DNA from 3 places in the Psychrobacillus psychrodurans genome. Region 3 is predicted to be linked to each of the others. Evidence: riboswitches for the same ligand, from Rfam matches in the RefSeq annotation. Region 3 holds a riboswitch; each other region holds the start of a gene.
The links. Region 3 has a riboswitch for S-adenosylmethionine ahead of ACQCPR_RS08325 (MetQ/NlpA family ABC transporter substrate-binding protein). Riboswitches for the same ligand answer to the same signal wherever they lie in the genome.
Positions count from the first base shown of each region.

Region 1: linked by a shared signal. The riboswitch ahead of ACQCPR_RS13595 (methionine ABC transporter ATP-binding protein) and the one ahead of ACQCPR_RS08325 (MetQ/NlpA family ABC transporter substrate-binding protein) in region 3 are both predicted to bind S-adenosylmethionine.
Region 2: linked by a shared signal. The riboswitch ahead of ACQCPR_RS19330 (cyclase family protein) and the one ahead of ACQCPR_RS08325 (MetQ/NlpA family ABC transporter substrate-binding protein) in region 3 are both predicted to bind S-adenosylmethionine.

Region 1 is NZ_CP189791.1:2,767,028-2,777,437, reverse strand. It holds gene ACQCPR_RS13620 (acyl-CoA dehydrogenase family protein) at 1-703, shown strand, start outside; gene ACQCPR_RS13615 (arsenate reductase family protein) at 1,581-1,943, shown strand; gene gcvH (glycine cleavage system protein GcvH) at 2,017-2,397, shown strand; gene ACQCPR_RS13605 (toprim domain-containing protein) at 2,472-2,822, shown strand; gene ACQCPR_RS13600 (thioredoxin family protein) at 2,834-3,154, shown strand; SAM riboswitch class I at 3,190-3,294, shown strand; gene ACQCPR_RS13595 (methionine ABC transporter ATP-binding protein) at 3,504-4,529, shown strand; gene ACQCPR_RS13590 (methionine ABC transporter permease) at 4,522-5,190, shown strand; gene ACQCPR_RS13585 (MetQ/NlpA family ABC transporter substrate-binding protein) at 5,253-6,056, shown strand; gene ACQCPR_RS13580 (nuclease-related domain-containing protein) at 6,565-7,524, shown strand; gene ACQCPR_RS13575 (dicarboxylate/amino acid:cation symporter) at 7,630-8,787, shown strand; gene sufC (Fe-S cluster assembly ATPase SufC) at 9,344-10,123, shown strand; gene sufD (Fe-S cluster assembly protein SufD) at 10,142-10,410, shown strand, end outside.
Region 2 is NZ_CP189791.1:3,885,943-3,896,352, forward strand. It holds gene ACQCPR_RS19320 (glycine betaine uptake BCCT transporter) at 1-192, shown strand, start outside; gene ACQCPR_RS19325 (5-methyltetrahydropteroyltriglutamate--homocysteine S-methyltransferase) at 342-1,442, opposite strand; gene ACQCPR_RS19330 (cyclase family protein) at 1,458-2,195, opposite strand; SAM riboswitch class I at 2,289-2,388, opposite strand; gene ACQCPR_RS19335 (protein-tyrosine phosphatase family protein) at 2,456-2,881, opposite strand; gene corA (magnesium/cobalt transporter CorA) at 3,056-4,018, shown strand; gene ACQCPR_RS19345 (hypothetical protein) at 4,438-5,244, opposite strand; gene ACQCPR_RS19350 (hypothetical protein) at 5,368-5,745, opposite strand; gene ACQCPR_RS19355 (acyl-CoA thioesterase) at 5,765-6,238, opposite strand; gene ACQCPR_RS19360 (DUF4003 family protein) at 6,289-7,257, opposite strand; gene rluF (23S rRNA pseudouridine(2604) synthase RluF) at 7,348-8,052, shown strand; gene ACQCPR_RS19370 (DUF6904 family protein) at 8,075-8,794, shown strand; one part of gene ACQCPR_RS19375 (IS3 family transposase) at 8,868-9,814, opposite strand; one part of gene ACQCPR_RS19375 (IS3 family transposase) at 9,814-10,201, opposite strand; gene ACQCPR_RS19380 (Mur ligase family protein) at 10,320-10,410, opposite strand, start outside.
Region 3 is NZ_CP189791.1:1,765,912-1,776,321, reverse strand. It holds gene ACQCPR_RS08360 (MFS transporter) at 1-498, shown strand, start outside; gene ACQCPR_RS08355 (phospholipid phosphatase) at 544-1,212, opposite strand; partial or broken gene ACQCPR_RS08350 (VOC family protein) at 1,684-2,094, opposite strand; gene ACQCPR_RS08345 (PaaI family thioesterase) at 2,360-2,839, opposite strand; gene ACQCPR_RS08340 (carbon-nitrogen family hydrolase) at 2,909-3,685, opposite strand; gene ACQCPR_RS08335 (pyridoxal phosphate-dependent aminotransferase) at 3,771-4,934, shown strand; gene ACQCPR_RS08330 (PPC domain-containing DNA-binding protein) at 4,969-5,475, opposite strand; SAM riboswitch class I at 5,629-5,744, shown strand; gene ACQCPR_RS08325 (MetQ/NlpA family ABC transporter substrate-binding protein) at 5,838-6,659, shown strand; gene ACQCPR_RS08320 (methionine ABC transporter ATP-binding protein) at 6,717-7,742, shown strand; gene ACQCPR_RS08315 (methionine ABC transporter permease) at 7,735-8,406, shown strand; gene ACQCPR_RS08310 (enoyl-CoA hydratase/isomerase family protein) at 8,421-9,197, shown strand; gene ACQCPR_RS08305 (alpha-hydroxy-acid oxidizing protein) at 9,210-10,346, shown strand; gene ACQCPR_RS08300 (CaiB/BaiF CoA transferase family protein) at 10,374-10,410, shown strand, end outside.

The DNA.
Region 1 (10,410 bases), 1.0 Mb from region 3:
CAAAGTAGTAGGATCTGAGGTTCTAGATTATATCGTTGATGAAGCTGTTCAATTACATGGTGGTTATGGATTTATGCAAGAGTATGAAGTAGAGCGTATTTACCGTGATTCGCGTATTAACCGTATTTTCGAAGGAACAAATGAAATTAACCGCCTAATCGTTCCAGGAACATTCCTGAAAAAAGCGATGAAAGGTGAATTACCACTTCTTCAAAAGGCTCAAGGCTTACAAGAAGAGCTATTAATGATGATGCCAGAAGAGGTTGGTACGGAAGCTCTTGCACAAGAAAAAGTATTAGTAGCTAATGCGAAGAAAATTGGTATTCTAGTTGCTGGTCTTGCTGCACAACGTTTTGGTACAAAACTAGAGGCAGAACAAGAAGTACTAGTGAACATCGCTAACATAGCAAATAACTTATTTGCAATGGAATCAGCAGTTCTACGTACAGAAAAAGCAATTGGACGTGATGGAGAAGAAAAAGCAGCACAAAAACTTCTTTATACACAAATCTTCACACAAGAAGCTTTTATTGAAATCGAACAGGCAGCAAAAGAGACACTAATTGCATCTGTAGATGGGGATAATCAACGTATGATGATTTCCGCATTACGTAAATTAACACGCTACACACCATACAATGTTATTGAGAAAAAACGTGAAGCATCCGTTAAACTAATCGAAGCAGAAAAATACGTTCTTTAATGAAATACATGTAAAAGCCGGTTCTTAATGAATCGGCTTTTACATTTGCATGTATGATATGGATCTAGTATTCCTAACCTTTAAATAAGCATAACCAAATTTTTGAGTTTCACTATTTTAATATCCTTTTGAATCAATTTCATAAAAGCATTTTAAATAGTGAGAACTACTCTGATTTCCGTTCTAGGTGGACGCTTTCCGCGGGCACGGCTTCAATCTCCTCGTCACTACGTTTCTGAGGGGCTTTCAGCTCGCGCTATTCCCGCTGGAGTCGCCACCTTGCACTACAATCAAGCAGTGTGAAGTACTTCATTAGAAGATTGAGCACAGCTTATCTCTTAGATGATAAGATTGGTCAAATTTTAGAGATGGATCAAACTATTGTAATCGCATTTGCATTAGAAATGTGTGGATCCAATAATAGAGGAGGAAAGTAAAGTAGGTTTTCTTTTACACTAGTGGAAATAAAGAGAAATAGTGAGTATTTGCACTAGAAAGAAGTGAATAGCTCACAAAATTGCACCTCCGTGAGCTTACTTTAGGAATAGTTTGTAGCTTTTCTCTAGTGTTGACTTCCGCTTCGGGCGGCGACTGCGACTCCAGTGGGACAGCGCGAGCAGAAGACCCTGGACGGAGCGAAGCGAAGGTCAACTGCATATCTAGGTTTTTGTTGAAAGAGGACTTGGCGTCATTTTGCCAGGCTTTTCTTAATTTAGATGTGTGATATGGATCTAGTGGTCATAACCTAATGTTCAGATTTAATTATTTAATATCTTTTTATGAATTATAATTCATTGTATAAAAACATTTCACTGTTCAAAATGATTGCTCATCTCTTACACTATTATGTATGATAAAAAGAAAAAGGTGGTACAACATGACTATTCAATATTATGGCTATCCTAAATGTACAACGTGTAGAAAAGCGAGCAAATGGTTAAAGGACAATGATATAGAATACATAGACAACCATATAGCTGAAAATCCCCCAACTAAAGATTTGCTTCAAAAAATGTTCGAAGTAAGTGGCTTAGAACTCAAAAAATTCTTTAATACTTCTGGTATGAAATATCGTGAACTTGGTCTAAAAGACAAGCTTCCAACAATGTCAGAAGATGAGCAATTAGCCTTGCTTGCTTCTGATGGAATGCTTATTAAACGTCCAGTTGTTTTTGATGGTGAAAAATTAACGCTAGGCTTCAAGGAACAACAGTTTGAGGATGTTTGGAAGACTTCTTAAAGTCACTTGTTTTTACTATAAAAATATGTGAATATAGTAGATGAATGTATTATTAATGGAGAGGGGTATATATATGAACGCACCTAAAGATTTAAAATACTCAGCAGAGCACGAATGGGTAAAGACTGAAGGCGGAAATATCCGTATCGGTATTACTGAATTTGCACAATCAGAGCTTGGAGATATCGTGTTTGTCGAGCTTCCACAAGTCGGAGATGATATTAAAGCAGGAGATCCATTTGGTAGTGTAGAGTCTGTAAAAACTGTATCTGAACTGTATGCACCAATAAGCGGTAAAGTAGTAGATGTAAATACAGAATTAGAAGATAACCCTGAATATGTAAACGAATCCCCTTATGAAAATGCATGGATGATTGTTGTAGAGCCAGCTGATGTAACGGAAGTCGATGGTTTACTTTCTCCAGAAAAATACGAAGAATTAATTTCAGAATAATTATGAAAACGCCGCTTAATGTCGGCGTTTTTTTCATATAATATTGGAAAGGGCATAGTTGGGAGAGATGCTGAATGGCTATTGTCTTTAGTGAAAAAATAATTATAGTTGAGGGAAGATCAGATAAATTAAAGCTTTTAAAATTACTTGATGAATCAACAGAAATTATTTGTACAAACGGAACGATATCCAATGTAAAGCTAGAAGAGATTTTAAGTCCTTACGACGGTATTCCTATTTATGCGTTTTTAGATGCGGATAGATCAGGTGAGCAAATTCGCTCCATCGTCAGGAAAGAATACCCTGAAGCTATTCATCTATATACCAATCCAATGTATTGTGAAGTGGCGACTACACCGTTCAAAGTTTTGGCATCCATATTAAAAAGTGTTAATATAAAAGTGAAGAGACAATATTTACTTTAGGATGATGTAATGTGAATGAATGGACACTTGAACAGTGGAACGACCATAAGAACAGTGGTCAGCTTACAATGTTCTATATTTATACACCCTTATGTGGAACATGCCAAGTTGCAAGTAAAATGATGCAAGTTGTACAAGAGATGATGCCTTTTTCAATTGGCCAAGCAAATATTAACTATCTAGAGAATTTTGCAATGGATTATTATATTGAAAGCGTACCATGTCTGATAATCGCTAAAGGTGGAACTGTACATAAAAAGATATATGCATTTCAAGCAGTTCCATTTATATTAGAGACAATAAAAAGTATTGACGAGCAAGTAGTCGTGTGATAATATTCGATATACCAACAAATTAAATAGTGTTACTCTTATTAAGAGTGGTGGAGGGAAGTGCCCTATGAAGCCCGGCAACCGTCATGTAAATGAAATGGTGCCAAATCACGCAAAGCTATTGCTTTGGGAAATGAGAGAATGGATGAACGTTATTAAAATAAATAACTTAAAACCCTTCTGCTCTTTTGCAGGAGGGTTTTTTTAGATAGAAATGGGAAGTATATGTATTTACATAGTAACTGTTGACTCATTGAGTAGTTTTAAAATGCAGGATTAAAAATTCATACAATATTTCTTGAAGATAGATAGGCAATTGAGCATTTCGTAGAAAGGTGGCAAGGTTCCCATGATTAGTTTAAATAATGTTTCGAAAAAATTTAGCACGAAACAAGGTACAATCGTTGCAGTTGAAGAGGTGAATCTTGACATAAAGAAAGGTGAAATTTTCGGCATCATTGGATACAGTGGTGCAGGAAAGAGTACACTTATTCGATTATTGAATGGATTAGAAAAGCCAACTTCGGGTCAAATTATCGTCAACAATCAAGATATTACAAAGATAAATGAAGTGAAGCTTCGTCAAGTAAGACAAAAGGTAAGTATGATTTTCCAACACTTTAATCTGTTATGGTCAAGAACGGTTGCGGAAAATATTGCTTTTCCATTAGAAATTGCTGGTGTTCCACAAGCACAACGTTCTTCAAGAGTAGAGGAACTAATTGATTTAGTTGGTTTAGAAGGTCGCGGACATTATTATCCTTCACAGCTATCAGGAGGACAAAAACAACGTGTCGGAATTGCACGGGCATTAGCCAATCGTCCAGAAGTGCTTCTCTGCGATGAAGCGACCTCTGCGTTAGATCCAGAAACTACGGACTCAATTTTAGACTTATTAGTTAGTATCAATGAAAAATTAGGGCTGACAATTGTATTGATTACCCACGAGATGCAGGTTATTCAAAAGATTTGCGGTCGTGTTGCAGTAATGGAAAAAGGTCATGTGGTAGAAGAAGGAAAAGTACTAGATGTATTCCAAAACCCGCAACAACCTATTACGAAACGTTTTGTCTCGCAAGTCAGTGATTCCAATAAAGCAATACAAACAATACAGCATTTAAAAGAGCTATATCCAAATGGCAAGCTGATAAAGCTAGTATTTGTTGGAGAGCAAACAGAACAACCAATATTGTCTAGACTTATTAAGCAATTTGATTTAGAAGTCAATATTGTTCAAGGTAATATTTCGCATACACAAAATGGCGCATTTGGTACCTTAATCCTTCAACTAGAAGGAGATGCATTATTGGTGGATGAGGCCATCCGCTATATACATGAACAAAAAGTAAATACAGAGGTGATCAACAATGATTAATGATTTATTTCCTAATGTTGATTGGCCAAAAATGTGGGAAGCAACCGTTGAAACATTATATATGACTGCAGTATCTACTATACTGACAGCAATTATTGGGCTAGTGCTCGGTCTTTTACTTTTCTTAACTAGTCCTCATCAAGCATGGGCGAACAAGTTAGCAAACTGGTTAACAGGTGCTTTCGTTAATATATTCCGTTCCATTCCATTTATTATTTTGATTATTTTATTAATCCCATTAACGAAGTTTTTAGTTGGAACAATGCGTGGGCCAAATGCTGCATTCCCAGCTTTAGTTATTGGAGCTGCTCCATTTTACGCTCGTATGGTGTTGATAGCTCTACGAGAAATTGATAAAGGAGTACTAGAAGCAGCTAAATCGATGGGCGCTAAAACTTCTACTGTTATTTGGAAGGTTCTACTGCCAGAATCTATGCCCGCATTAGTATCAGGGATTACGGTTACGGGAATTTCACTAGTTGGTTATACAGCTATGGCCGGTATTATAGGTGCTGGGGGACTAGGAACGCTAGCATTCTTAGATGGATTCCAAAGAGGTAGAACAGATGTAACACTTGTTGCCACAATACTAATATTAATCATGGTATTTATAATTCAGTGGATAGGCGATTTAATTACTACAAAAATAGATAAACGATAATAGGTGTAAACGAGAGTACTCGATCACATAGAAATCATAGGTAAAAAGGGAGAGATTTGAAAATGAAGAAGTTATTAGCTGGAGCTTTATTATCAGTGAGTGCATTAACACTTGCAGCGTGCGGAGAAGAAGAGGGTAGTAAACTTGTAATAGGTGCATCGAACGTACCTCATGCAGTTATATTAGAAGAAGTTAAACCAATTCTTGAAGAACAAGGAATTGAACTTGTTGTAGAAACGTATCAAGATTATGTATTACCAAACAAAGATTTAGATTCAGGTGACTTGGATGCGAATTATTTCCAACATATCCCTTACTTTGAATCACAAAAAGCTGATTTTGGATATGACTTCGCTAATGCAGGCGGTATACATATCGAACCAATCGGTTTATATTCTAAAAAATACGGTTCTATTGAAGAGCTACCAGAAGGTGCAACAATTCTAATGAGTAACTCTGTTGCAGATCACGGACGTATTCTTGCTATGTTAGAAGCAAAAGGTCTTATTAAATTAGCAGATGGTGTTGACAAAACAAAAGCTGAAGTGAAAGACATCGTTGAAAATCCTAAAAATCTTGAATTTGACGCTAACTATGAATCTGCTCTGATGGTTCAGTTATATGAGAATGAAGAAGGCGATGCAGTATTAATCAACTCTAACTACGCAATAGACGCTGGTATCAATCCATTAGAAGACTCTATTGCAATTGAAGACTCTGAATCTCCATATGTGAATATCATTGCTGTAAACTCAGGTGATGAAGACAATAAAGAGATTAAAGCATTAGTAGAAGCATTGAAATCTGAAGAAATTCAAGACTTCATCCTAAGCGAGTGGGGCGGATCGGTAGTACCCGTAAAATAATAATATTATTTGAGGAAACAGACATCTTCGGGTGTCTGTTTTTTTGTGCGGGCGAATGGCTAAAGCCCAAGAGGAAGTCGCAACCGCCCGCTCGAGTATTTTAAGAGCCCGAGCCATCCTGCTATCCGCCCGGGTGAGGACGAACGCCCGAGAAGAAGTCGCAACCGCCCGCTTGAGTATATTAAGCGCCCGAACCATCCTACTATCCGCCCGGGGGTAGGACGAACGCCCAAGAGGAAGTCGCAACCGCCCGCTCGAGTATTTTAAGCGCTCGAGCCATCCTGCTATCCGCCCGGGGGTAGGACGAAAGCCCAAGAAGAAGTCGCAACCGCCCGCTCGAGTAGTCAAAGTGCTCGAGCCATTCTGGTATCCGTCCAGCAGAAAGTGAGCACTAAAAAGAGTCAATACCGCTTTTCAAGCATTCTTTATTCACCAATCTGCACAATAAAAAATTTAGTCTAGAAAAGACTAACTATTCGTGATATTGTGTTGAAGAGGTGATGATAATTTGATAATTAAACCGTATTCCCCTTCAAAATATGTAGCAAGAATGGCTGATTTAATAGAAAGACTTTCTCCACAACATCCACAATATACAAGAATTTCAAAAGAGATAGGTGCTATTAAAGCAGGAGATTATGGTGAAGAGGTTATTTACAAAGTGCTAGAGCAAATGAAAATTCCATATAAATGTTATATTTTTCACAAAGTGTTTCTCTTTGCGGAATTTGCATTTGAATTAGACTTCCTAATAATAACCCCATATGGAGTAGTAATTCTTGAAGTAAAAAACATCATTGGGGAATTAGAGTTTTCAACTAATCCATCACAACTTATCCAACGAAAAGAGGATGGAAGAATAACTAAATATCCTTGCCCCGCAAATCAGTTGAATGAATATAAATATCAACTTTCTCAGTTCTTCCTCCAGTATAATATTTCAGTCCCAATTCATGGTGTAGTAATCTTTGCGTCTCGTAATAGTTTTGTTAAACATTCAGTCAGCGGCGTTAAAATAATGTATAGGAATGAAATGCGTTCCTACCTACGACATTTCCCCGAAAATAGTTCAACCTTAAGTCAAGAAGAAATGGAGAAAATAAAAGAAGTTATTCTAAGAAGTACCTATTCGCCTCCATCCATTCCTCTTATCGAACATTTCTCAATTTCACTTAAAGATTTAAAGCTCGGAGTAAAATGTGAAAGCTGCGGATTTATTGGAATGCAGAAAATAGCCCGAACTTGGTATTGTCCTACTTGTAAAGAAAACAATTCATATGCACACAAAAAAGCAGTTTCCACTTATTTTTCGCTCTGTAAAGAAACTATTACTAATAAAGAATGTAGAGAGTTTCTCCTTTTAAACAACAGGTATGAAGCAAAAAGAATTCTATCAAGCTCTGACTTAGTAAAATACGGAAAAGGCTCTAATACTTACTACACGAACTACAGTTCAAAAAAATGTTAATAGAATATTATGTATACTACTAATCTTATTCACTTTAATAAGTGACTGTGCTAAAGTGTATAAATGTTATTAATAACACATTTGTGCATATGAGGAGGACATAGTATGAAGAGGTTTGGTTTATTGCCGCGAATAGTGATAGCGATAGTATCTGGTGTTTTATTGGGACTAGTTGTCCCTAAAATAGTGGTAGAGATAATGGCTACTTTTAATAGTATTTTTAGTGCCTTTTTAGGGTTTATTGTTCCTTTCATTATAATTGGGTTTATCGTTCCAGGGATAGCTAAGCTTGGAAAGGGTTCTGGTAGATTACTTGGTATTTCTACGGGAATTGCCTATTTATCTACCATTGTAGCAGGTCTGATAGCATTTTTTGTCGCTTCAAATTTACTGCCTAAGCTTATAGGTGGTAAAGAGAGTGTTAAGTTAGAGAATCCGGAAGAATTTTTAATTGGGGGCTTATTTGAAATGCCGATACCTCCGATGATGGATATAATGACAGCATTAGTTTTCTCATTCATTATGGGGATTGGGATTTCCAAACTAAAAGGAAACACGTTACAAAATGCATTTGAAGAGTTTAGCGAGATTATTGAGAAGGTAATCTCTTATGTTATTATCCCATTATTACCAATACATATTTTTGGAATCTTTATGAATATGGCGTACGGTGGACAAGTGGCTAAGGTTTTATCGGTTTTTGGAGTCGTGTTTGTCATGATTATTGCGCTGCATCTTGTCATGCTTTTATTACAATATACAGCAGCTGGTACGGTAACTGGGAAAAACCCTTTGAAACTCTTAAAAACAATGTCCCCAGCTTATTTTACAGCTTTAGGTACACAGTCATCAGCTGCAACTATTCCGGTGACCCTAAAGCAGGCTCAGCAAACTGGTGCTTCAGCTAAAGTGACAAACTTTACGATTCCTCTATTTGCAACAATCCACTTGTCAGGGAGTACGATTACACTTGTCTCTTGTTCAATCGGTGTATTGCTTATAAATGGACAAGATATTATGCTATCTTCATTTGCACCTTTTATATTTATGCTTGGTGTAACGATGATTGCAGCTCCTGGAGTTCCAGGTGGAGCAGTTATGGCGGCACTGGGATTATTGGAAACAATGCTTGGATTCAACGGGGCAATGATCGGATTAATGATTGCACTATACATTGCACAGGACAGCTTTGGAACGGCGACAAATGTAACTGGTGATGGAGCTCTTGCGATTATCGTAGACAAATTTTCAAAAACTGCATAAGTTATTAAAGAAATATGTTTAAGACCCAAATAGTTGGGTATATAAATGATGAACTTAAAAACAGAGAGGGATGATTCATTATCAGTTCGGAAGACTTACCTTATACAGAACAGATGGACCACGCATTTAGAGGAGTACATGGTTTTGGATATGATGAATTGAGACAAAGTCAAGAACTAAGATTGCAAGTTGAAAACAAACGGCAAGAGGATCATGAAAAATGTATGCAATTAGCGGCTAAACTTGATGCCCAAGCATTTAGGGGATAATATACAAGAATCCACGAAGAATTTCTTCGTGGATTCTTTTTGTTTTCACTAGCTTCATAGTGAAATCGATTCTCATTTAGACTATTCTTAATGAAAATAAAGAAAGATTACTATTTACCTAATAATATCGTAGTAAAGTCAAGAGAAAACAGGAAATCTGTATATTCTACAATATTAAATAGAATATGCTCCAAAAGATTTGCAAGGTACTTCAGTTTGGGTTAAGATTAGAATGATAATAAATTAGAATGGTTATACATTCATATTTACTTAATGGAGGTTATTAAATGTCGACTTTAGTTATTAAAGATTTACACGTTGAAATAGACGGTAAAGAGATTTTAAAAGGTGTTAATTTAACAATTAATACAAATGAAATTCACGCAGTAATGGGTCCTAATGGTACAGGTAAATCTACTTTAGCTTCTGCTATTATGGGTCATCCAAAATATGAAGTTACATCTGGTTCAATTGAATTGGACGGAGAAGATGTTTTAGCAATGGAAGTAGACGAACGTGCACAAGCGGGTCTATTCTTAGCAATGCAATATCCAAGTGAGATAACTGGAGTTACAAATGCGGATTTCCTACGTTCAGCGATTAATTCACGTCGCGAAGAAGGCGATGAAATCTCTTTAATGAAATTCATTCGCGAGCTTGATAGTAAAATGGAATTTTTAGAAATGGATTTAGATATGGCACAACGTTATTTAAATGAAGGATTCTCAGGCGGGGAGAAAAAACGTAATGAGATTCTTCAATTAATGATGTTGCAACCTAAATTTGCTATTTTAGATGAAATTGACTCTGGTCTTGATATCGATGCATTAAAAGTTGTTTCTAAAGGGATCAACGAAATGCGTGGAGAAGGTTTCGGAAGCTTAGTAATCACTCACTATCAACGTCTTCTTAACTACATCACGCCAGACCATGTACATGTAATGATGCAAGGACGTGTAGTTAAATCCGGTGGTCCTGAACTTGCTCAAAGATTAGAAGCAGAAGGATACGAATGGGTAAAAGAAGAGTTAGGAATTGAAGACGAAACAGTTGGACAAGAAGCATAAGAAAGGGGACGAATCAGCATGACGGTTGAAACAAAATTGGCATTAACCGAGCAAGATATTCGCTCCTTTTCAGAAGGTAAGCAAGAACCAAGCTGGATGACAGAACTTCGTCTGAAAGCATTTGGTGAACTTGAAACACTTCCGATGCCAACACCAGACAAAACAAAAATTACTAATTGGAATTTCACAGAGTTTCCAGTTCATACTGTAGATAGCAGTAAATTTACTTCTTTAAACGAACTACCTGACGAAGTGAAAGCAGTTGTAAATGCGGATGAACAAAAAAA
Region 2 (10,410 bases), 1.9 Mb from region 3:
AAAGTAAAGCTTGCTTGGGGATTTGCACTATCTGTAATTGCAATTATATTGTTATCCGTTAATGGGTTGGATGCATTGCAAAATACAATAATTATTGCTGCCTTACCATTTTCGTTTGTAATGCTACTAATGATTATTTCGCTTTTGAAGGCATTAAAAGCAGAAGCAAAAGCAATGAAAATAAAAAAATAACAAAAATGCCAAGGGTTTTATTCCCTTGGCATTTTTGTTAAGTTACTTTCTTTCCCATTATCAAATGAGATGCGAAAAAGAAAGTTATATTTTACTCGTTTACAGTCTTCAACAAATGAGTATGAAATGTAATCGAGATGTTACACAGTTTAACCCCAAACTTCTTTAGAGATATCAACAATATATTTTAGTTTTTCCCATTGTTGTTCTTCGGTAAGCTTATTACCGTGATGGGTGGAAGCAAAGCCGCATTGAGCACTAATACTTAGTTGCTCTAATGGTACATATTGAGTTGCTTCTTCAATTCGAGCAAGAATGTTGTCCTTGTTTTCTAATTCACCTGTTTTAGAGGTGAAAATACCTAAAACTACTTTTGCTCCTCCTTTTGGTATATGAGCAAGGGGCTGAAAATCTCCAGAACGATCATCATCGTATTCTAAGAAGAATCCATCCACTTTTTCTTTTGCAAATAATGTCGGAGCTATCAAAGCATAGCTTCCACCAAAAGCCCAAGTGGATTGATAGTTTCCACGACATAGATGTGTCGTGACTACTAAGTCTGCTGGTTTACTTTCTAGGATACCATTGACGACCCTTAGAGCGAGATCTATTAAGTATTCTCTTTCTCCTTCTTTATATGGAATATCTGGAGAAGACAGACCTGCAATATAAACATCGTCTATTTGTAAATATCTAACTCCTGCCTTATAAAAGGCTTGTATAGTTTCTTGATAAGCCGCAATTACATCCTTTGCAAATTCTTCTACATCTGGATAGACTTTCTCATCTCGTATTCCAGGATGGAACAATTGGTTAGGACTTGGGATAGTTTGTTTGGCAACTGCACGACCAGCTACAATCTCATTAAAATCAATAAAGTCTTGGATAAATGGATGATTTGGGTTGAAAGAGATCTTGCCGATATTGCGAACTTCGTATTTCTCTGTTTCTATCCCTTCAAATATATACCCTTTTTCGGGTACATACCCTTCAAAACCATTTAAATGCTCTAGGAAGTCTAAATGCCACCAGTCGCGACGAAACTCTCCATCTGTCACAAGCTCTAGACCTACCTCGATTTGCTTATTAACGATTCTTTGAATTTCTTTAGTTTCAACTGCTTTTAATTGTTCTCTAGTAATTGTTCCCTCCTTGTATTCTTTTCTCGCGGTTAATAAACTTTCTGGCCTTAACAAACTTCCTACATGGTCTGCTCTAAATGGTGCTTGAATAGCTGTTTTAACTGTCAATTTATCCATCTCCTTTTATGGTAAAATAGCAAATGATCGTACTGGGAATCCAGAGGCTTTCTCTGGTTTTGGAACGATATTGAATATAATAGCTCCTTTTGCAGGGAGCTTATCTAAGTTCGTTAATAGCTCTATTTGGTAAGTATCTTGTTCAAGCACGTAATATTCCCCATGTAATGCTCCATTTTTTAGATAATCCACACTTGAATCAGTGTCAAATGTTTCATGTCCTATAGCTTTAACCTTTCTTTCTTGGAATAAGAATTTTAACGCTTCTATTCCCCATCCTGGTACGTGATTATTACCATCTGTATCTTTATTATTAAATGCTTTTTCGTCTGGCCAACGTTTACTCCAATCAGTACGAAGTGCGACAAATGAGCCTTCTTCGATTTTTCCATGTGCTTTTTCAAATGTTAAAATATCATCCACTGATAAAGTAAAATCATTATCCTCAGCAGCTTCCTTAGACTGGTCAATGACAACTAATGGTAATACGAGTTCTTTTAATTCCAGTTCTTCTAAGTAACGAGAATCTCTAACAAAATGAATTGGTGCGTCTATATGCGTGCCATATTGCCCTGCAAATTGAAAGCTTTGTGCAAAAAATCCATCGTCATGATTAAACAACGTGTCTATTTCAGCTGCCTTAAAAGCTGAAAAATGTGGTGAGTTTGCTCCGAATATGTGTGTTAAATCTACCCACTGTTTTTCTTTTAAAGTGTTGAAGGCTTTTAATAATTCCGATGACATATTTGATTTCTCCCCCTATTTTTATAGTTTAAATCAAATAAAACCCCTTCTTAGAAACAAGAAGAGGTTTACACGTCACCAGTGATTATTCTCTTCTTATCTTCAAGCTAACGCTTCTGGAATTAGCACAGTACATAATTGCCTGTTGCTGAGGTATCATAGGGCCAAGTCCCTCCACCTCTCTTGATAAGAAAGTTGTTTTATTTGATTAATGCCTAGTATACAAATAGAAATTATATAAGTCAACAATAATTTTTGATTTATTTAGAATATATTCTTTTTAATGAATCTCGTTGGTCCTCTTTTAGGTTTATCTTTGATCGAATTGCTTTGGCCATTTCTTCTGCTTCTTCTACTGTTTCTGCTAGATTTAACTCCATCAAAGTGGCAACAGCCATTGTCCCTGCTCTTCCACCACCTGAATTACAGTGAAAGTAGACATTTTTACCCTGGTTATATGCTTGAACGACTTCATGGATACCAGCTTTAATTGAATCAACCTGTTCGTTTTGTCCATCCAAAATCGGTTGATGTACCTTTAAATTTTCAGCAGGATGATCTTTAGATGCAACCCTTAGGTCGAAAATAATATCTATTTGTTCATTAGCTAATAGAGGTTCAACCCCATCTACGCCTCCTACAAATATACGATTCGGGATTAAGGCCTCATAATTATTTTTTTCCATACTACCCTCTCCTTTGTTTTAGATTCATTATAACAGGGAGACTATGAGATAATAAGAAAAGTGCAAGCGTCTATGGAAACCTAGAAAAGCGTTGGAGCTAGACAGACACTGAATAAAAGGTTATACATTTTAATTTAATAAGAATAGAGATTGTGATGAAAGTGAGGGATTCCTATGATTCGCACGATTGGTATAACGACCGATCATGATATAGTAAGTGACTTTCCATTAGAGGATATAAAACAAAAAAAGTTTGAATGGTACTGGATTGATATTGGTGAGCCCTCCAAGGAAGAGGAGCTTATACTTAGTTCTTTTTTTCATTTTCACCCACTCGCTATTGAAGACTGTCTACAAAGACTGCAGCGACCTAAGGTAGATTATTATGATGGATACAACTTCTTTGTTTTACACACGCTTAACGAGGAGACATTAGAGGCAGAAGAGTTAGATATATTTGTAGGTCAGGATTATGTAGTGTCATTTCATTTCCATCCAATGCATGAAATGGAGCAGGCACGAGAGCGTATTAGACAAAATCCACAAGGCTGGGATAGAGGTGCTATCCATGCAACTTATCATATAGTCGATAAAGTGGTGGATGCCTATTTTCCGATTGTCTACAAAATTGAAGACTATTTAAATGCTGTAGAAGATAAGCTCACTTATGATATGCGCCATTTTTCTATGGATTTGGTGTTCGATCTTCGAGGAGATTTGCTACGTTTAAGACGTACAGTTATTCCTATGAGAGATTTACTCTATCGAATTTTAAATTCAGAACGAATGAATTTACAACAAACAGAGCACACCTACTTTGCAGACATTTACGATCATTTAATACGACTGACAGAGATGATTGAATCGAACCGGGAACTGACCGCCGATATCCGGGATAGTCATATGTCGATAAATTCTAGTCGGATGAACCGTATTATGATGATACTAACGATTGTATCAACCGTTTTCATCCCCTTAACGTTTATCGTGGGAGTATATGGAATGAACTTCAAGAACATGCCCGAGCTTGAGTGGAAATATAGTTATTTTGTAGTGTTGGGCGCTATCGCTCTCATTGCTGTTTCAATGCTTGTTTGGTTCAAGTACAAAGGGTGGTTTAACTTGTTTAAAGACTAATATAAGAAAAACTGACAAAAGACGCTCGGTCCTTTAAGATCAAAATCTATTTCTATTGTTTTCGAAGAGCTTTGGACAGACGTTTTGCTATACCTTCTTTTTTTCATGAATAATTTAACTATTTATTTTTACTTGCTCTCACCTATTGTTTACTTCCTTCCATCTCTGGCTTACTTGCAGTCAAGAATAGTTTACTTGCTCTAAGTCTATATTTACTTGCGGTTTACTGTCTATTACTTGCGAAAGGGATAATTTTTCCAAAACGCTTTATTCATTCAAAACCTTAATGTGCAGAAATTTAATAGTTGTGTCTTTAAATGATTCTTCATATTCATCGCGCTTTCATAGAGACTTGCTTTAATTTTTATTAAAACTCACTTAATTGATGGTAGCGGAAATCATAGCGGTATTATTCATTTTTATTGATTGGCTGTCCAATAATAAAACAATGCTGTAAATGTAAGTTTTTCTTCATGTGTCAAATTATGTGCTAGGGACACATGAATATTCATCGCCTGTACTTCAAAGGCAGGATGTGTAGCATATGGAAATATTCCAAACCGATACTTAGCTAATCTATGGCCGTCTAAGTCATTCACATCAATATCTCCATACATACTTTTAGCTTCCATTTGAAGCAACTTTTCGTTATTTGCATCAAATACAATAGCTCTATTTTTTATGGACATTGATGGCAAAACAATAGTAGTTACATGCAGATTATTATGGTCACACACCTTTATTTCTAATAATTTCAGCCTATTTTTAATGGTGAATTTAGAAACTAACTTCTCGTCCATTGTTTTTAATTGATAAGTAATTGGAAAGAACATACCAGTTTTTAAAATATTTAATGTCGATAGTTTCCTTCGAAAAGGCTGTTCTTCAGTAGGGTTGATTTTATATAAGCGTTCACCTGTACTGGATACTAAATAAGTTTGAGGGATTAGTGAAACATCTCGTTGAAAATTGAGTTCTTGAACCGGAAAATTAGCTGAATAATAATCGCTGTCTATTTTCTTCTCATCCGGCAATTTTTCTGATGCATGTTGAAAGAAAAAAGATGAGCTATACAAAACAAATAACGCAAAACCAATGGCAAAATGATTTTCTAAGTCTTTCCACATAACGTCTCTAAAAACGATCAGTAAAACTATGTATATTCCTAATAAAAGTATCGATCCAAACTTTGTATATTTGGCTGTTTTTTCGTAAATATGCTTCAAAGTATTCACCTCTAATTATCATACGATGAAATAGAGGATAGAGTTTCAAATAATATAGAAAATACAATTACAATATGATCAAAAAAACCGTAAAGACTATAAACCTAAAGTCTTTACGGGGGGTCATTGTTTCTCTAACGCTCTTCCAAATAGCTTACCGATAAAATACCACAGAATATATATACCTACTACAATACATACAAAGTACAGGACACTTTCCGTTTTTTCCGGTAGACCCATAGGTTCTAAGAAAATTTGAATTGTAACTAACACATAAATGATAGCAGCAATACCTGCTAGTAATACGATACCGATAATAGATAGCTGGGAATAAGTTAGTTGTTTAATATGGTGACGATGTTTCGTTAATTCCAAAAGAACGACGAGTATTATTGCTGTGAAAGTGATAGTAACTTCTTGTAGATAAATCGAATTGATTAAATATAAGACGAGCAGCGTAATCATCAGATATTTGTATAGTTCATCAATTTGTTTTAGCACTTAGCCACTTCCTACTCTTTTAGTATTTCATTTCTAAGCGTTGTTTTCGATGAGCACGTCTAGCAGGTCCTGTTTCATAGAGACGTTTTTCAGCTTCAGTTTCTGGATGTATGCCTGGTACTGGTACAGGCTTCCCATTATCATCAACTGCGACCATCGTTACATAAGATTCTGTTGTTAGTTTCTCTTCCCCAGTAATTAGGTTTGTTGATGTTACTCGAACATAAACCTCCATCGAAGAACGCCCCGCATTAGAAACAACTGCTTCTAACTCTAGTACATCTCCTACCTTTGCAGATGAAAGAAAGTCTACAGAATCAATAGAAGCTGTAACTACAGCACCTTGTGCATGTTTCATAGAAGATATGGCTGCAATCTCATCGATAAATGCCAACACTCTTCCACCAAAAATTGTTTCGTGATGATTTGTATCCGGGGGTAATATTAAATGTGTTTGAATAGTTCTTGACTGACTCATTGGATTGGTGTTCATTATTCTAACTCCTCTTATATAGATAGTCTATGTTTAGTATAGCATGTTCATTAATCCGAGCCAGAATTTGATGCTGCTGCAGCACTAGTGGCGGCAATAGTAGAAATCATAATAGCTTGTTGAGCCTGTAATATAAGCTCTAGCGAAGTTGCCATGGAAATCGCTGCAGTTGCATACGCCTCCTTTGAAGATCTTAAGGACAATCCAAAAGCAATAGGGAGCGCTGAGTCTTTATACCATGAAAATAATTTCATACTTGCAATGGATTCATAGTTTGCTACAATCTGGTTCAATTGTTCCTCCCCTAATTTTAAAGCTGCCATAAATCCTATAATCGGATATTGTGCCTGAGAAGTTTTTATTTTGACGCTTTTTAATCCGTCTCGGATAATTACTGCTCTGCCCACCATATTTTCTTCATACTCTGGGTTGGAATACGTAAGGACCTGGGACATCCACTGTAGTTCATTTCCGGAATAGAATTTATGTTGCTTTAACTCTTTGTAATAGCGGTTCATCGTTTCAGCTCGAACAGCCGTATCGCCTTCCATTTTGCCCAAGAACATTGCATATGGATAATCATCTGTAGATGTTAGAAAGCGATGATGTGCCTTCATGTCATCCATTAATTTTTGTGCCATTTTCATTTCAAATGGCCATTGATCTTTTTGCTCCGACATCATGAGTGCTGCCAAATACGTATAGCTATTCACTTTAAAACCAAACTGTTTTAAGGCATCCGCTTTTTCCATTAACAGATTTACGGCCTGTTCTGGTTCTGCCCCTGAAACATCTAATGTGGCAACAAATAAAGGATTTAGGTGGGAGCGTAAAGCAGAGAAGATTCCTGCTCTCTTTTTCAAATGACTCGCTACCTCCCGATATCTACTTTCATCAAAATCCTTCTCTAAAGTTACATAGTACCCTGCAAGTGACAAGGTTATTCGTTTATCCACGGCCCAACCTAATGTTTTTTTCAATTCATTAAATGTTTGTTCTAACTTTTTTTCAACGCTCATTTTATCACTCCTTTCCTAATTTACGCTATTACTCTAATTTAGTTTCAACTTTTGTTATAATTAATACAATAAGAAAAGTAGGTGTCTATAATGCGTATTAATAAATTTCTAAGTGAAGCAGGGATCATTTCTAGACGAGGTGCGGACAAGTGGATCACTGATGGAAGAGTCATGATTAACGGGAAAACGGCAGAACTCGGCAGTAAAGTAGAAGCTGGAGATGATGTACGAGTAGATGGTGAGCAAATTGTTGTTGAACAACCACTTGTGTACCTAGTATTAAATAAGCCTGTAGGAATAACTAGTACAACAGAAAGTCATATAAAAGGAAATATTATAGATTACGTAAACCATCCACTTCGTATCTTCCACATTGGTCGTTTAGACAAAGATTCTGATGGTTTAATATTACTAACAAATGATGGAGATATAGTAAATGAAATACTTCGTGCAGAAAACCACCATGAGAAAGAGTATGTTGTGACAGTCAATGAGAAAATTACTGATACATTTATAGAGAATATGGCTACAGGAGTAAATATACTAGGTACCAAAACACTGCCTTGTAAAGTTAAAAAAATTGGACCAAAAACATTCAATATAATCTTAACCCAAGGTTTAAATCGTCAGATCCGAAGAATGTGTTCCGCTTTAGGTTTTACAGTGAAAAGACTACAACGAATTCGAATTATGAACATTTCGATTGAAAGTCTTCCTATTGGCGAATGGAGAGAACTTACACCTACTGAAAAAGCGCAACTATTTAAGACGCTTAACTATTCGCCAAAACGGTAATAGTACATCAGGAGGTGAAAATATGTTAGCTCTTAAAAATACCGAGAACTTAACTGGAGCACTTATAAGCGGTGATTATTGGGATTTAGATGAACTTTGTACTGCACTACATCGTTTAACAGGGAAAGAATCACGTTACCTCGATTGGCAAGGTGCTCGCATGCGTCTGTTAAGTATTATGCACGATCTAAGAAATGCTTACCAGGGAAACAGTAATGTAGAAACTGTTGGCAACGGGTTGAAGAAAGATACGATGAAAAATCACGATTTTATCGCATCACAGAACAATATTTATTTTTCAACAGAGATACTATGGCCAGAGCTTATATTTACTTTAGTTGCAATCAACGATTTTATCAATCTTCATCAAAAATACGAACAGGCTACAGATTTAGAAATTCATATAGTGAATGCTCGTAAGTTTCAAGCACTTATTGCAGAGGGTCTGAAAGAGAATATGTCAGAAGAATCATATACCTTTATTATGCAACAGGTGCTAAGCTCTAATGCAAATGCAGAAGAGTATGCCATTCAATACATCGACTTACTTAATATTTCCTATATCGATATGTCTAGGGACCGACGTATTCAATCTTTTGAATCAATTGTACACAATATTGTCGTCCAATCGAAAGACTATAGTAGTTTTAAAAATAAAATTTTAACAGAGACAAACAAAACTAAAAGTACAATACATGACTTCCGTATGAACATAGAATATCCAGAGTATATTGAATGGTAGACTTATAGTTGTATAACAAAAAAGCAGTCCCAAAAATAAACTGTACCCTTTGTAAAGGACATTTTGAAAAAGGTTAGGCAACTTGTTGAAGCTGCTGTCTGTATTTTGCAGGCGGCAGCTTTTTTAAATTCCATTGGCCTCTATAATAATTGTAATATATCATATAACACTTCACTTCTTGTTTTACTTCTTCTAATGTTTCGCATTCTTTTATATTTGTTTCATCTTTAAAATGCCCAAAGAATGATTCTTGTGGAGCATTGTCCCAACAGTTTCCACGGCGTGACATTGACTGTCCAAGATTCATCTTTTTCACTAATTTTTGATAGGTCGGATTTGTGTAATGAAATCCCTGATCCGAATGAATAAAGGCATCATTTCGAATATGTGAATGACGACGTCTTAATTGGTGAAGTGTATCTAATGCGATGTCTAATGTAATTTTATCTGAGACTTCATACGCTAAAATTTCATTCGTCTCTGCGTCTTTAATCGTGGATAAATAAGCACGCTTTCCGCTTCTGTAGTTTAAATATGTGATATCCGTTAATAACACTTTTCCAGCCAACCCTTGTTTAAAGTTGCGCTGCAATTCGTTCGGGCATGTGCGATGTTCTTTTGTTGCTTTCGCCATGCGGCGATAGGGATTCGCTTTTCGAATTGGACAAACAATCTCAAATTTCTTCATAATGCGGCGAATACGTTTTAAGTTATATGTAATCTGGTACTGGTTTTGGAGTGTCATTTTAATTTGGCGTGCTCCTTTTTTGCGTCCTCGGAAATGATACGCCTTTAAAATGATGTTTTTCACCACCTCGTCCGAACCGCCTTTAATTGCACGTTTTTGAATGGATTTTTCATCAAAGTAATTGTAGAAACCTGATCGAGATACATCCATTACCTCGCAAAGATAACTTACCATACGCTTTAACTCATACTTTTTAATAATCTGGTTAATGAGTTCGAATTTTAATTCTGGCGCAATTTTTATTTCTTCTTCACCATCTGCCTTTCGAGTAAATCGAGCTTTTTTAGGAGTTCGTTCTCTGCCTCAAGTAATCGAGTCTTCGCTTCTAATCGTGCATACTTTTCCTCGAGACTTAGTTCTCGTTCAAGTGGGCGACCAGAACTATATTTCCGAGAATCTTCTAACCCAGTAATTCCTTGGTTTTGGTATGCTGTTTTCCATCGAGCTGCCGCTTTATGAATGCGTGTCATCCCCATCATTTCGATATCAAATCCTGCATCTTCAAAAATTTCACGCGGAAACTTCCCAAATTCATTTTCAGTAATAAATAATCGTTTAAATTCATCTGTGTACGTAATCGCTTTATTGCTTACAGCTTTTACATATGGATTCTTTTTTAGTTCTTTTTGTTGGTTAGGTGTTAAATAATTTTTAGTCATAATTTATCGCTCCGAATACTGTTTTTTTCATTATAAACAAAAAGACCCTATAAGATGACCTTTTTTAAAGTGTCTATCTTATAGGGTACAGTTTAAAATGGGACTGCTTTTCTTTACTTTATGAGTTTCCAGCAACTCGCTTTTCGAGCGGTTGGAATAGTTTCTTTTTATCAACATTTGGACGAATGACTTCTAGTTGCTCTAGTGCA
Region 3 (10,410 bases):
TATGGTTCTGATTTAGGTTTGGAATCTACCAGTTTGCTTATAGTTTTATTTGCCACACAAGTTGTTGCTGCACCATTTGCTATACTATATGGAAAATTAGCTACTAAATTTTCTGAAAAGAAAATGCTTTATGTTGGAATAATAGTTTATATAATTATATGTACATATGCATTTTTCTTAGATACTATTGTAGATTTCTGGATTTTAGCAATGCTCGTAGCTACTTCTCAAGGCGGTATTCAAGCGCTAAGTAGATCCTACTTTGGTAAATTAGTTCCAAAAGAGAATTCAAACGAGTTTTTTGGATTTTATAATATTTTCGGAAAGTTTGCCTCTATCATTGGACCATTACTAGTAGGAATCACTGCCCAGTTAACCGGGAACTCAGCATATGGGGTATTTAGTCTAGTAATCTTGTTCATCATCGGATTTATCATTTTAACAAAAGTTCCAGAACCGAAAGAAGCAGTTCCTGTCGATCAAATTGTAAAAGCATGAATTTTTTAAGACATACTAAAATTTAGTATGTCTTTTATATTGAAACTATCTAACATTTAGCTCATTTGTTATAAGACGTCTCTTAGTCCATATCAAAGTAAATATCAAAAATAATTCAAATGCGTTCGTCACTGCTCCACTTTCTACATTTATAGGTATTGCACTTCCAAAAGTCATAACTACGGCACCTATAAAGAAAACTGGCCATTTCGTTTTTTTCCACAAGATTGCACTTGCTACAATGAGAATGATAGTAACTAATAACACCATTACAGGGGGACCAGTTGATTCTTTAACATTTGAATAGCTTATAACCCCGTATTCTTTCACTACTTCAATGTCTAATCCAACAACCTCTTTAGAAAATTCTAATATCATTAAACCAATCGTATATATAATACCTGAAATAAATAACCACTTTTTCTTTGCCCATTTGATACCACTTTCCTGCAATGTCCCTAAAGAATACATAACAAGTAATGGTGTGATTAAAGCATGTAAGCAAAAACGAGAAAAGTTTAAGCTTTCCAATAACTCCCCTTCTCCAATCCACTTTCCTGTAGCAAGTATTGCGTTATCATAGATCAATGGTAGGATCACTAAATAGATGACACTTGTCCATTTTGCTAAATCCTGCTTTCTTATGCCATATACCCCCCAAATTAATAGCGCAGTATATAAAACTACATAAAGAAAATATAATAATGTATCCATTAAAATCAACCTCCTATTCCTTTCATTCCCAAATTTTGAGTGTTTTAATCTTAAGGAAAAGCTTGATAATAAATAGAAAATCAAATGAAACGTACTTAATTTCGAACTATTTATTTCAATTTCATAATGAATTGATTATCAGTAAATTACGTGCCCCATTTAAATAATTCATCTTTAAATAAACAATAGGATGGCCGACCAACTATGGTACCGTTGAGCCCGTTGTTAGTCTAACTCCAACGTCCACGGCACATCACAGACTGGCGCACTCTATACGAGGAGCACTCCTGAGTGATTAATCCTACTCTGATTATGTCACCAGTCATTTTTATTATGTAATTTTATAGATATTGAAAGCTTTTTAATTTTAACTCTGTTCCTCAAGAACTTCATAATTTACGACAAAAAAGCTAACACCATGTGCTAGCTTCCTCAATCGTATAATGTAAGTTACTTTGTCTTTAGGATAAATTAATTCATTGAACTTTCATCCATGAAAAAAAGCTCCCAAAGATGCCCGTCAATATCCTCAAAACTCCACCCATACATAAAACCATGGTCTTGTGGTTCCATTGAAGGTTTTCCACCTGCTTCTAAAGCCTTGTTTACAATCTCTACGACTTTTTCTTTACTTTCAACAGATAATGCCAATATTGCTTAGTTACTTGTTGTAGAATCGGAGATTTCTTTTTTCGTAAAAGTCTTAAAATGTTCTTCAACTAACAACATAGCAAATATATTATCATTAATAATCATGCTTGCTGCAAGCTCATTGGTAAACTGAGCATTGAATTCAAACCCCAATTTAGAGAAAAACGCCTTAGACTTATTTAAATCTTTTACTGCTAAATTTACGAATATCTTATCAGCCTGAAACCCCATGTTACTCACCTCTACTATAGTATTGTCATTTACTTTATAATTCTCTATTCCACAAATGAATTCCTTCCAAGAATAAAAATATTTTATAGAATCCGTAATGCGACATAAGTGGCTAGCTTTTCTTCTTCAATTAATCTGCTGTGGTTGTTAAAGTGAATATTTCAATACCACCTCACGGAAAATCAACACTTTCTTTTTAACATAGCCAAAATAAAAAAGAACCTGCTAATAAAAACAATTTGTTTATTAGCAGGTTCTATATAATTTATTGTTTCCCAAAAGATGCAGGCATTAGAACAGCGATCACTTCACCACGAGCGCAGAGAACTTCTCCTGCAAATACTTCTGTAGTAACTTTGAATTTTTTAGGATGAATTTCTTCTACATGGCCAATTGCTTTTAGAACAATTTTCTGCGGAGTTGGTTTTAGGAAATCTACATGCAAGGAACCAGTAACAAAGCGAGGTGGTGTTTCTCCACTACCTGGTTCAAATCCATTCTTTCGATGTAGAGCAAGCGATGCAGAACCTGTACCATGACAGTCGACTAATGCCCCAATTAGCCCGCCATATACGAAACCAGGTATCGCTATATGCTCTTCCTTCGGTTCATAAATAGTTACTGTTTGCTCTCCATCCCATACTGTACGAAAGTGATGCCCTTCTTTGTTCATTCTCCCACAACCATAACACCAAGCAAAATCCTCCGGGTACTCATCTTGAATCGCGCGAATTATTTCTACCATTTTAATTCCCCCTTTAGAAAACCATACAAAAAAGCTATCTGTACGTCAATACAGATAGCACTATATCTTTTAATATAGGTCCACTCTACGGTCTTTAAAAACCGGAATCCTTTTTCTTACTTCTTCCACATCATCCATGTTTACATCTACTAAACCTATTGTTTCTTCATCAGCTCCAACCCAAAGAACCTCGCCCCATGGTGCGATTACCATCGAATTTCCGTTAAATGAATTGTTAGGATCTTCTCCGACCCGGTTTACTGCAACGATGAAACATTGATTTTCAATCGCCCGAGCTTGTAATAATATTTTCCAATGATCAACTCTAGTAGCCGGCCATTGAGCAGGTACAAAAATAATTTTCGCTCCTGCCAATGAATGGGCACGGAACCACTCTGGAAAACGTAAATCATAACAGATAACGCCCCCCATTTCGACATCATTCAGCGTGAAGATATTTTTGCTTGTTCCTGCCTCTAAGTATAGATGCTCATCCATTAATTTAAACAAATGCGCTTTATCATATTCAGCAATCAGCTCTCCAATATTATTTACTACGTACATCGTATTAAAGAAATGGTTGTTTTTTTGGGTTGAAACGGAGCCTCCAATAATATGAATATGTAACTCACTAGCTAACCGAGTTAGGAGATTTCTAGTTTCTTCTCCGTTTACATCAGCTGTTACATCAAGTTTTGTTAAGTCATAACCAGTATTCCACATTTCAGGCAGTACGACGATTTCTGCATTTAACATCGCTGCTTTCCGAATCTTTTCTTCTACTTTTCTAAAATTTTCTTTTGGGTTACCAAAAGCTATATTTAATTGGACACATGCAATTCTCATTTTTGACACCCCTATAGACATAATAATAAAAAGGTTATAAGATTTGACTAACAAATGCAACTTATTAGAAAACGAGGTTACGAACATGGAATTTTCAAACCGTTTAAAAAATCTACCTTCACAGTTTTTTGCTACACTAGTAAAAAAAGTTGGAGACGCAGTTTTAGAAGGTAGAGATGTGATTAATCTTGGACAAGGTAATCCTGATCAGCCTACTCCTGAGCATATTGTACAAGCACTGCAGGAAGCGGCAGCCAATCCATTAAACCACAAGTATAGTCCATTTCGTGGAACTGGAGAATTTAAAAAAGCGGCAGCCAATTTCTATAAACGAGAATATAATGTTGACATTGACCCTGAAACTGAAGTAGCGATATTATTTGGCACTAAAATTGGCTTAGTAGAGCTCCCGTTGGCACTGATGAATGAAAATGATTTAATGCTACTTCCTGACCCAGGCTATCCTGATTATTTATCTGGGGTAGGACTTGCTAATGTAGCGTTTGACACGATGCCATTACTCAAGGAAAATAATTTCCTTCCTGATTACAGTTCCTTAACAGAGGAGCAAAAACAAAAAGCTAAACTTATGTACTTAAACTATCCAAATAACCCCACTGGCGCTATCGCTAATTTAGAATTTTTCCAAGAAACTGTTTCGTTGGCAAAAGAAAAGGACATTGCCATTGTCCATGATTTTGCATATGGTGGAATAGGTTTTGATGGAGAGAAGCCAATTAGTTTCTTACAAGCTGATGGTGCAAAAGACGTAGGTATTGAAATGTACACATTGTCCAAAACGTATAATATGGCTGGCTGGAGAGTTGGTTTTGCTGTTGGGAACGCTAAAATTATTGAAGCTATAAATATAATTCAAGACCACTTATTTGTTAGTCTCTTCCCTGCCATACAGGATGCTGCAACGGTTGCACTCAATGATAGTCAAGAATGTGTAAAGGAATTAGTGGATTTATATGAGGGCAGACGAAATGCTCTTATTGAATCTTGTAACAGTATTGGTTGGCAGGTGAATGCACCAAAAGGTTCCTTTTTCGCATGGTTACCTGTTCCCGATAATTTTACAAGTGAAGCTTTTGCAGATTTACTTTTGAACGAAGCCGATGTAGCAGTTGCTGCTGGCAATGGGTTTGGTGGATACGGCGAAGGGTATGTTCGCGTGGGTTTATTAGTAGATGAAGATCGATTAAGAGAAGCAATTACACGCATTGGAAAGCTTAGTTTATTTTAAAAAATTGCAGCCCTTTAATGTAGGGCTGCAATTTTCATTTATTTAGCTGATTAGGTTTTTCTTTATTTGTTTCTACAGGATAAAACTGATTAGCTCCAGTTTCTTCGTCAAACTGTCTCTTAAACTCCATATCAACAGTTTCTGCCAACACTAGGTCTACTGTAATAACAGGATTTTCACCTTTAATAAAATGACCACCAAAAATTTTGCCATTTTGGTCACATATTGTACCGTGGAAATGCGTTTCAAATTGATCATCTCTTTGGCATACAACTCCTGTACCCTGCAAGAACTCAATTGGCCCCTCTTTCACCACAAGATTATTGTATCCTACACCTATAGGGGAATCTTCATTTGGTACTAAATACACAAATCCACATCTTTGAAAACTACCAAAACAACTAAGAATTGTAGCTGATTGAATTCCATTTACTTTACACAATTCCTCTATCCCTTCCAGCAGATCAGTTCCATAAATTAAACGTGCGCTCACTATCTTCCCTAGCTGCCCTACAGCATAATTTGCTCTAATTTTTGACAACGCTTACACACTCCCTATGTATAATTATTTATTGTTATTAAACATAAACTAATTCGAATGATATATGCAACTATAAAAAAAGTCTGTTGACTTTAATAATTTGATGTAGTAAATTATATTTTATGAACTGTTGGAAAACTTAATAGCTGATATCTCTTATCAAGAGTAGCTGAGGGACTGGCCCGATGAAGCTCGGCAACCATCCATATATTTTTTGTATATGGAAAGGTGCTAAATCCTGCAAAACATTTTGTTTTGATAGATAAGAGAGGACAAACGTATGTATGCGCCTCTCTTTCTACTGGAAGAGAGGCTTTTTATATTTATACAACGTTCTTAATAATTATTCGGAGGAATGACAAATGAAAAAGATTGGATTTTTATTATCAACGGTATTATTAACTGGAACTCTTGCAGCTTGTGGGTCTGACGCTGCGTCAGAAGCTAAAGCAATCAATGAAGACAAAATAGTAGTAGGAGTAACTGCCGGACCACATGAACAAATTGTAGAAGTAGCTGCAGAAGTAGCAGCTAAAGATGGTTTAGAAGTAGAACTTAAAGTATTCTCTGATTATATTCTACCTAACACTGCATTATCAGAAGGTGATTTAGATGCGAATAGCTATCAACACGAACCTTTCCTAGACACGTTTAACGAGGATCACAGTACTGACTTAGTACCAGTAGGAAAAACAATTTTAAATCCAATGGGTGTATATTCAGAAAAATACAAGTCAATTGATGATCTACCAGACGGTGCAACTTTTGGTTTGCCAAATGATCCAACGAATGGCGCGCGTGCACTATACATTTTAGAAGAACATGGCTACATCAAAATTAAAGAAGACAAAAGAGAAACAGCTAGTATTTATGACATTGAAGAAAATCCAAAAAACTTGGAATTTATTGAACTAGAAGCTGCTCAAATACCAAAACAATTAAGTGAAGTAGATGCAGCTGCCATTAATACAAACTTTGCACTTGAAGCAGGAATTAGCCCAAAAGAGGATTCTATATTATTAGAGTCTTCTAACTCACCTTATGTAAACTTTGTTGTTGTTCGTGCGGAAAATAAAGATGATCCAACGATTCAAAAATTTGTAAAAGCATATCAATCGGAAGAAGTACGAAAGTTTATCGAAGAAGAGTTTAAAGGTTCTGTATTAGCTAGCTGGGACGAATAATGGACTTGAAAACGTTACCGACTTCGGTAGCGTTTTCTTTAGAAAGGAAGATAGTAAATGATTGAGTTAGAAAATGTATCGAAAGAATTTAAAAGCAAGAGTGGAATAGTAAAGGCAGTAAACCAAGTAAATATTCAGGTTAATAAAGGAGAAATTCATGGAGTCATTGGATATAGCGGTGCTGGTAAAAGTACACTGATTCGATGCGTAAATTTACTCGAACAGCCAACGGAAGGCAAAGTTTTTATTAACGGTGTTGAACTTACTTCCCTTCCCCTCCCTAAATTGCGTGAAACCCGCAATAAAATTGGTATGATATTTCAAGGATTTAATCTATTAAAAACAGCAACTGTTTATGATAATATCGCCATTCCACTTAAGCTACTTGGATATAATAAAGCGCAAGTAAAAAAACGAGTGGATCAATATTTAGAAATAGTTGGATTAACTGACAAGCATACAAACTATCCAAACCAGTTATCTGGTGGCCAAAAGCAGCGTGTCGCAATAGCCCGTGCACTAGCGCAGGAACCCGAAGTATTGCTTAGTGATGAAGCAACAAGCGCACTGGATCCGGAAACTACTGATTCCATATTAGATTTGCTTCTAAAGATAAATCGAGAATTAGGTATTACTATACTTTTAATCACGCATGAAATGAATGTCATTCAAAAAATTTGTGATCATGTGTATGTCATGGAAAATGGAGAAATTGTTGAACAAAATACAGCTATTAATCTATTTACTAAACCTACACACCCTACTACTAAAAAGTTTTTAAATACAATAAGTCAGCGTAATTTATCCACTTCTTTAATTTCTCAGCTAAATGTTACGGGTGCAGTCACTCGCTTAACATTTGTCGGGGACAGCACTGGAAAACCTTTATTAGCTGAAGTAAGTCAAAAATTTAATGTCAAACCGAACATATTAACTGCCAATATTATCGAACTTAAAAATGGCATTGTCGGAAATATAGTGGTCCATTTAATTGGCGACAAGGACCAGGTTAGAAATGCTATACACTATTTAGATTCTCAAGGTGTAGCAACGGAAGAACTGGAGGGACAGTCTCATGAGTAGAATCGATCAATTTATAGAACAATGGCTACCGATTATTGGTGAGTCTGTTGTACAAACATTTCAAATGGTGGGTATCTCCCTATTTTTCTCAGTATTAATCGGGATTCCATTAGGTATTTTAATCGTCCTGACCAGACCTGGCCAGGCATTAGAAAACAAATTTATATATCAAATCACTAATTTAATCATAAATATTGTACGTTCTGTTCCCTTTATCATTTTACTATTTTTCATAATTCCTTTTACAAGATTAATAGTTGGAACAACTATTGGAGTTCAAGGCGTTATCGTGCCATTAGTAATTTATACAGCTCCATATATTGCTAGACTAATGGAATCTGCTCTTTTGGAAGTGGAAAATGGTGTCATAGAGGCATATACTGCTATGGGTATTAGTACACGCGCAATCATTTGGAATGTTTTACTTCGAGAAGCTCGTCCTTCTATTGTTTTAGGATTAACCATTTCAACTGTCAGCTTAATCGGTGCTACAGCAATGGCAGGTATGGTTGGTGCAGGTGGTTTAGGTGACTTGGCATATCGTTTCGGACATTTACGTTATGAAGTTGATGTAATGTATGCGACAGTAGTAATTTTAATCATCCTAGTACAAAGTATTCAATCTATCGGAAATCGTATTGCTGCAAATATTAAAAAAGACTAGCAGGAGGCGAACTTATGACGAATCTTTTATATGTTGAACGTAGTGGATCAATCGCAACACTTGTATTTAACCGAGTGGATAAGAAAAACTCTTTCTCCCTAGCTATGTTCAAAAAGCTCGGTGAAATATTAAATGATTTAGAGAATGATCAGCAAGTTAAATTGTTAATCCTTAAAGGTGCGGATGAAACTGCTTTCTCCTCTGGTGCAGATATTACAGAGTTTTTAAAAAATCGTTTCTCTGCCCAAAAAGCAAAGGATTATAATGATGCAACACTTGAATCAATTGAAAAATTATATCGTTTCCCCAAACCTACTATTGCCCTTATTAAGACATTAGCCATTGGGGGTGGATTAGAACTTGCTAATTCCTGTGACTTCCGATTCGCATCTTCTGGTAGTAAGCTTGGCATAACCGCTGCAAACATCGGCATTATTTATAACCTAGTAAGTACAAAACGGTTAGTTAACCTTATCGGAATTACAAAAACAAAGGAATTATTGTATACTGCAAAACTAATTACAGCAGAAGAAGGAAAAGAAATTGGCTTAGTTGACTATATTTATCCGATGGAAGAGATAGAGGAAAAGTGTCATGAGTTCGCTCATCAAATTATCCGTAAGTCTTCCGTTGCCAATAACGGTATTAAACAAGTAATTCAAGCAATTATTGATGGTGATAATGAAGAAACAAAACAAATTGAAGAACTTATCTTAGATTCTTTCAGCTCCGATGACTATAAAGAAGGCATCCAAGCATTCTTAGAAAAAAGAAAACCAAATTTTACATAAGAGGTGTTTCATATGTCCACGAATGATCTATTATTAAAAAATATTGGAGCAAACTCCCATTATCCTATTAACTTTGCAGAATTAGAAGAAGGAGCAAAACAAATATTAGAACCCGGCCCATTCGGATACATTCGTTCCTCTGCTGGTGGTGAAGAAACATATAAAAAAAATACAGAATCTTTTTTTAAGTATTCTATCATCCCGCGTTTTTTAACGGATGTATCTACTTTAAATACAGAAGTCACGATTCTAGGCTATACATATCCCCACCCCCTTCTCATTGCTCCCGTCGGGGTGAATAAAATTGCACATGAAGATGGCGAATTAGCGGTATCCAAAGCTGCAGCAAAATTCGGATTTTCTTATATTCAAAGTACGGTATCCAGCTATTCTATTGAAGAAATTGCTGCAGAAACAAATGGTAGTTCTAAATGGTTCCAATTATATTGGTCTTCTCAAAATAAAGAAGTTTCCTTTAGTATGGTAAAAAGAGCAGAAGCAGCGGGCTATGAAGCAATTGTATTAACAATAGATACTACGATGCTTGGTTGGCGAGAGGAAGATATTCGCAATCAATACTCTCCATTGAAACGCGGATTCGGACAAGGAAATTATGCATCAGATCCAGTATTCATGGCTTCACTTAGCGATCATTCTCAAGAGACTATCGTAAATAATATTTTAGAAAATATCTACCACCCTACTTTAAATTGGATGAATATTTCTGAGTTACGCGAGCATACAACTCTACCAATCCTAATAAAAGGAATACTTCACCCAGAGGACGCTAAACTTGCTGTTGAAAAAGGGATGGATGGAATAATCGTCTCGAATCATGGAGGACGCCAATTAGATGGTGTTATTGCTAGCATTGATGCCCTCCCAGAAGTCATCCGAGTTGTAAACGGGAGAATTCCTGTTTTATTTGATAGTGGAATTCGAAGAGGATCAGATGCAGTAAAGGCTTTAGCACTTGGAGCCACTGCAGTATGTATTGGTCGCCCCGTCATATGGGGATTAGCTACTGGTGGCCAAATTGGTGTGGAACGTGTATTAGAGAACTTCCTACAGGAGTTTAGAGTTTCGATTTCGTTAAGTGGTGCTCGTAATTTAGAGGAAGTAAAAAATCTTCAGCTCTTAAAAGATTAACGGAAAATATAAGGTGGTAGATAGACGATGGAACAAGCATTAAAAGGTATGAAGGTACTTGATT